Linked DNA regions of Sphingobium yanoikuyae. The protein of the gene in region 1 binds, or shares a complex with, the protein of each later gene. Links are inferred from orthologs where the notes say so. Each region holds a gene or a part of one and is shown in the gene's direction. Other genes may lie near its edges.

Region 1 (3,269 bases):
GCCCGAACCTCAACATGCTCGGCACCCGCGAACCGGAAATCTACGGCTATGACACGCTGGACGACATTGCCGAGCGGATGGAGGATGCCGCCCACCGCGCCCATGTCGAAATCGACTTCCGCCAGTCCAATCATGAAGGCCATCTGGTCGACTGGGTGCAGGAGGCGCATCGCGAGGGCGCCCACGCCATCATCATGAATCCCGGCGCCTATACCCACACGTCGATCGCGCTGCATGATGCGATCAAGAGCATCACCGTGCCGGTGATAGAGATCCACCTGTCTAACCCGCACACGCGCGAGGCCTTCCGCCACAAATCCTATGTCGGCATGGCCGCCAAGGGCACGATCGCGGGCTTTGGCGCCATGTCCTACATGCTGGCGCTCGAAGCAGCTCTGGAACTGTAGAACGCACAAAAGTTGCGCTTTGGCGCAAATGAGCATAGGCGCTGGCCGCCAGAACGCATTTTGAAAGACGACAAGGGTCAAGCATGAACGACAAGCATGACAAGGGCGCGATGCAGGTGGACGTCACCCTGGTGCGCGAACTGGCAGCTTTGCTGGACGACACCAACCTGACCGAGATCGAGGTCGAGGACGGCGATCGCAAGATTCGCGTGGCGCGCAAGATCGGTGGCGGCGCCCCCATCTTCGCAGCGCCCGCTGCCGTAGCGGCACCCGTCGCTGCCCCTGCTGCGGCACCGGCCGCTGCTCCCGCCGCGGCGGCCGAGCCTGCCCTGCCCGCCGGCAATGTGGTGAAGTCGCCGATCGTCGGCACCGCCTATCTCTCGGCCGAGCCGGGCGCCGCGCCCTTCGCGCGCGTCGGTGCACAGGTAAAGGCCGGCGAAACCGTGCTGATCGTCGAGGCCATGAAGGTGATGAACGCGATTACCGCGCCCGTCGCCGGCACCGTCAAGGCCGTGCTGGTCGATAACGGCCAGCCGGTCGAATATGACCAGCCGCTGATCGTCATCGAATAAGGCCGCGATCCCATGGCCATCGAAAAACTGCTGATCGCCAACCGGGGCGAAATCGCGCTGCGCATCCACCGCGCCTGCCATGAAATGGGCATCAAGACGGTGGCGGTCCATTCGACCGCCGACGCCGATGCCATGCATGTGCGCCTCGCCGACGAGGCGATCTGCATCGGGCCGCCCGCTGCCAAGGACAGCTATCTCAACATCGCCGCAATCATCTCGGCGGCTGAGATCAGCGGCGCCGACGCGATTCATCCGGGCTATGGCTTCCTCAGCGAAAACGCCAAGTTCGCCGAAATCGTAGAGGCCCATGGCCTCGCCTTTGTCGGTCCCAAGCCCGAACATATCCGCACCATGGGCGACAAGATCGAGGCGAAGCGTACCGCTGGCGCGCTCGGCCTGCCGCTGGTGCCGGGTTCGGACGGCGCCGTGAGCGATGTCGAGGAAGCGCGCGCAATTGCCGATGCTGCCGGCTATCCGGTGATCATCAAGGCCGCGTCCGGCGGCGGCGGTCGCGGCATGAAGGTCTGCACCTCGCCCGACCAGCTCGAAACGCTGATGCAGCAGGCCGGTTCGGAAGCGAAGGCCGCGTTCGGCGACGCCACCGTCTATATCGAGAAATATCTCGGCAATCCGCGCCACATCGAAATCCAGGTGTTCGGCGACGGCAATGGCAATGCCATTCACCTCGGCGAACGCGACTGCTCGCTGCAGCGTCGCCACCAGAAGGTGCTGGAAGAAGCGCCCTCGCCCGTCCTGAGCCAGGCCGAGCGCGAAAGGATCGGCGGCATCTGCGCCAAGGCGATGGCAGACATGGGCTATCGCGGCGCGGGCACCATCGAGTTCCTGTGGGAAAATGGCGAATTCTACTTCATCGAGATGAACACCCGCCTGCAGGTGGAACATCCGGTGACCGAGATGATCACCGGCCTCGACCTGGTGCGCGAACAGATCCGCGTTGCCGAAGGCAAGCCCCTGTCGGTGAACCAGGAAGATATCCGCTTCACCGGCCATGCGATCGAATGCCGCATCAACGCGGAAGATCCCAAGACCTTCGCGCCTTCGCCGGGCACCGTCACCAGCTATCATGTTCCGGGCGGCATGCATGTCCGCGTCGATAGCGGCCTGTATCAGGGCTATAAGGTGCCGCCTTATTATGACTCCATGATCGGCAAGCTGATCGTCTATGGCCGCACCCGCGAGGGCGCGATCATGCGTCTGCGCCGCGCGCTGGAGGAATATGTGATCGAAGGGATGAAGACCACCATCCCGCTGCATCAGGCGCTGCTGAAGGATCCCGAATTCCTCAACGGTGACTATACGATCAAGTGGCTGGAAGAATGGCTTGCCCGTGAGGATGGCCAGTGAAGGCCACCATCTGGCACAATCCCAAATGCGGCACGTCGCGCAAGACGCTGGCGATCCTTGAGGAAACGCCCGGCGTCGAGGTGGAGGTGGTCGAATATCTCAAGACCCCCTTCACCCGCGACAAGCTGGCCCAGCTGTTCGCCGACGCCGGGATGACTCCGGCCGAAGCGGTCCGCAAGATGGGCACCGATGCCGAGGAACGCGGCCTGTCGGACATGACGGCGGATGCGATCCTGGACGAGATGGCGGCCAATCCGGCCTATGTGAACCGCCCCTTCGTCGAAACCGAAAAGGGCGTGCGCTTCTGCCGCCCCCAGGACAAGGTTCTGGAAATTCTCTGAATATCAGCCGCTTGTCACGCCCATGTAACAAGCGGCTGATTTGAGCCCTTGCTTTGACGGGGGGAAGCCGTAGCTTCCTCTCCCATGGCAAAGGAACCGGCATTGGCGACCATCGCCGTCTACAGCCTCAAGGGGGGCGTTGGCAAAACCACCTTTTCGGTCAACCTCGCCTGGGCGGCGGCGAGCATATCGAAGCGGCGGACCCTGCTCTGGGATCTCGACCCGCAGGCGGCGTCGAGCTGGCTCTTCTCCACCGATCTTGAAAGCCGCGATGCGGCCCAGGCCATCTTCAGCAAAGATGTCGAGGTCCGCAAGCTGATCCAACCCACCACCGTGCCGGGTCTGGACCTGATCGCCGCCGACACCTCGCTGCGCAGCCTCGACCATCTGTTCCGCGAGATGGACAAGAAGAAGCGGCTGGCCAAGCTGATCGAGAGCCTGGGCAAGGATTATGACCGCATCATCCTCGATTGCCCACCGGGCCTCACCGAAACCAGCGAGCAGGTGCTGCGCGCCGCGGACCTGATCGTCATCCCGGTCATCCCCTCCCCCCTGTCGCAGCGCGCGATGGGCGAGGTGGCACG
Region 2 (3,296 bases), 2.6 Mb from region 1 along the record:
AAGGAAATCCGTTCGCAGATCATGGAGGCCGAAGGCCGCCTGCCCGACATGCTGATCGCCCCGGTCGGCGGCGGCTCCAACGCCATCGGCATGTTCCACCCCTTCCTTGACGATCCCGAAGTCGCGATGATCGGCGTGGAAGCGGCCGGCGAAGGCCTCGACAAGAAGCATGCCGCCTCGCTAGCTGGCGGCGCATCGGGCATCCTGCACGGCAACCGCACCTATCTGCTCCAGGACGAGGACGGCCAGATCACCGAAGCACACAGCATTTCGGCTGGCCTGGACTATCCCGGCATCGGCCCGGAACATAGCTGGCTGCACGAGATCGGCCGGGTCAAATATCTGCCGATCAAGGATGACGAGGCGCTGGAAAGCTTCCAGACCCTCTCGCGCCTCGAAGGCATCATCCCCGCGCTCGAATCCGCCCATGCCGTGGCCGCCGCCGAACAGGTCGCGCCGACGCTGGACGCGGACAAGATCATCGTCGTCAATCTGTCGGGCCGGGGGGACAAGGATATCTTCACCGTCGCCGACGCGCTGGGAGTGGAGATGTGAGCATGACCGACCGTCTCGCCACCCGCTTCGCCGCCTGCAAGGCGCAGGGCCGCGCCGCGCTCATCACCTTCGTGACCGCCGGTGACCCGGACGTCGCCTCGACCCCTGCCATCCTCGATGCGCTGGTCGCGGGCGGCGCCGACATCATCGAACTGGGCATGCCCTTCACCGATCCGATGGCCGACGGCCCGGCGATCGAACTGGCAAACCTGCGCAGCCTCGGCTCGGGCACCAAGACCAAGGACGTCTTTACCCTGGCCGCTGCTTTCCGCACGCGCCACCCGGAAACGCCGCTGATCCTGATGGGCTATGCCAATCCGATGCTGGCGCGCGGGTCCGACTGGTTCGCCGACCAGTGCCAGGCCGCCGGTGTCGACGGCGTGATCTGCGTCGATATCCCGCCGGAGGAAGATGCCGAACTCGGCCCCGCCCTGCGCACCGTCGGCGTCCACCTCGTCCGCCTGGCCACCCCGACCACGGACGCCGCCCGCCTGCCCGCCGTGCTGAACGGCGCCAGCGGCTTCCTCTACCATGTCGCCGTTGCCGGCATCACCGGCAAGCAGCAGGCGGCACAGGCCAATATCGAAATGGCGGTCGATCGGCTGAAGGCCGCCACCGACCTGCCGATCGCGGTCGGCTTCGGCGTGCGCACGCCCGAACAGGCGGCCGCCATCGGCCGCGTCGCCGATGGCGTGGTGGTCGGTTCGGCGATCGTCGACATCGTCGGCTCGCACGGCGATGCCGCCGCGCCCTTCGTCCAGGAATTCGTCGCGTCGCTCAGCGGCGCCCTCACCACTTCTATCCGGGAGACCGCAGCATGAGCTGGATCAACCGCGTTCGTAACGCCCTGCCCTTCACCAAGAAGGAAACCACCGCCGAAACGCTCTGGCACCAGTGCCCGTCGTGCAAGGAAATGGTCTTCATCAAGGAATGGGAGGAAAATCTCTCGGTCTGCCCGCGCTGCGACCATCATGGCCGCATCGGCCCGTCGGAACGGTTCGAGCAGATCCTCGACGCCGGCTTCATCCTGCTGCCGACGCCCGGCGTGCCGGAAGATCCGCTCAAGTTCCGCGATAGCAAGCGCTATCCGGACCGGATCAAGGCCGCCCGCGCCTCGACCGGGGATCAGGACGCGCTCATCAACGCGCGCGGCGCGATCGACGATGTGCCGCTGGTCATGGGCGTGCAGAATTTCGCCTTCATGGGCGGCTCCATGGGCATGGGCGTGGGCGCGGCCTTCATCCAGGGCATCAACGACGCGATCGCGCATAAATGCCCCTATGTCATCTTCACCGCCGCCGGCGGCGCACGCATGCAGGAAGGCATCCTGTCGCTGATGCAGATGCCGCGCTCCACCGTGGCGATCCAGAAGCTGCACGCGGCCGGCCTGCCCTATATCGTCGTGCTCACCGATCCGACCACCGGCGGCGTCACTGCCAGCTACGCGATGCTGGGCGATATCCAGATTTCGGAGCCCAATGCCCTGATCGGCTTCGCCGGCCAGCGCGTCATCGAAAGCACGATCCGCGAAAAGCTGCCCGAAGGCTTCCAGCGCGCCGAATATCTGCTCGACCATGGCATGCTCGACATGGTGGTCCATCGCAGCGAACTGCGCGACACGCTGGCCCGCGTGATCGGCTATCTGACGCCGCGCGCCGCCGCCTGAGCCTCAAAAGCGCGATAGGGGGATCAGCGCGCCATGGCCGACCATGCCGTTTCGGACGACCCGCAGGTCCAGGCCCAGCTTGACCGGCTCTGGTCGCTGTCCCCCGGCGCCGACATCTTGGGACTGGAGCGGATCACCCGGCTGCTGGAGCGGCTGGATGATCCGCACCATCGCCTGCCGCCAGTCTTTCATGTCGCCGGCACCAACGGCAAGGGGTCGACCTGCGCCTTCCTGCGTGCCGCGCTGGAGGCGGACGGCCGCACCGTTCATGTCTTCACCTCGCCCCATCTGGTCCGCTTCAACGAACGCATCCGCATCGCCGGCAAGCTGATCGACGATGCCATGCTGGCCGCCTATCTCGCCCGCGTGCTGGACGTGGCCGAAGGGATCGGCGCCAGCTTCTTCGAGGTGACGACCGCCGCTGCCTTCCTCGCCTTTGCCGAACATGATGCCGATGCCTGCATCATCGAGGTCGGCCTTGGCGGGCGGCTGGACGCCACCAACGTCATCGTCGATCCGGTCGTCTGCGGCATCGCTCAGCTCGGCATCGATCATCAGGCCTTCCTGGGTGACACGCTGCCGGTCATCGCCGCGGAAAAGGCCGGCATCGCCAAGCCCGGCGCGGCGCTGGTGACGCAGCGTTATGACGCCGCACTCGCCCCGGTGATGCAGGACGCCGCCGATCGTGCCGGTACCCTATGGCTCGCCATGGGCACCGCCTGGGACGCGGCCGTCTATCGCGACCGGGTCCATTATCGCGACGAACAGGGCCATGTCGACGTGCCGATGCCACGCCTGCCTGGCGCGCATCAGGTCCAGAATGTCGCCCTCGCCATCGCCATGCTCCGCCATCAGCAGGCCGTGCCGGTCAGCGAAGCAGCCCTGAAGGCCGCGCCGCTCTGGGCGCACTGGCCCGCCCGGCTGCAACGGCTGGAGCGCGGCCCGCTGCTCGCCGCCCTGCCCGAAGCGGCCGAAGCCTGGCTCGACGGCGGGCATAATGAAGCCGCCGGCCAGGCGATCAGCGCCTTCTTCACCGCCGACCGGTTGCACAGCCGCCAGATCCAGCTCGTCATCG

The links.
Region 2: the proteins of accC (region 1) and accD are in contact, whole or in part, in a solved structure (PDB 8UXZ), measured with the Escherichia coli proteins. The link is inferred for Sphingobium yanoikuyae from one-to-one orthologs.

The regions. Positions count from the first base shown.
Region 1 is NZ_CP139979.1:24,061-27,329, reverse strand. What follows is about bases 217-3,167. They hold accC (acetyl-CoA carboxylase biotin carboxylase subunit), read left to right. Parts: upstream 217-991; coding sequence 992-2,344; downstream 2,345-3,167. Other genes in these bases: U0025_RS00115 (ParA family protein), read left to right, coding at 2,770-3,167; U0025_RS00120 (arsenate reductase family protein), read left to right, coding at 2,341-2,685; accB (acetyl-CoA carboxylase biotin carboxyl carrier protein), read left to right, coding at 491-979; aroQ (type II 3-dehydroquinate dehydratase), read left to right, coding at 217-407. In the rest of the region: more of aroQ, read left to right, coding at 1-216; more of U0025_RS00115, read left to right, coding at 3,168-3,269. UniProt on the Escherichia coli protein: This protein is a component of the acetyl coenzyme A carboxylase complex; first, biotin carboxylase catalyzes the carboxylation of the carrier protein and then the transcarboxylase transfers the carboxyl group to form malonyl-CoA.
Region 2 is NZ_CP139979.1:2,650,175-2,653,470, forward strand. What follows is about bases 319-3,296. They hold accD (acetyl-CoA carboxylase, carboxyltransferase subunit beta), read left to right. Parts: upstream 319-1,372; coding sequence 1,373-2,221; downstream 2,222-3,296. Other genes in these bases: trpB (tryptophan synthase subunit beta), read left to right, coding at 319-555; trpA (tryptophan synthase subunit alpha), read left to right, coding at 558-1,376; U0025_RS12170 (bifunctional folylpolyglutamate synthase/dihydrofolate synthase), read left to right, coding at 2,255-3,296. Also shown: more of trpB, read left to right, coding at 1-318.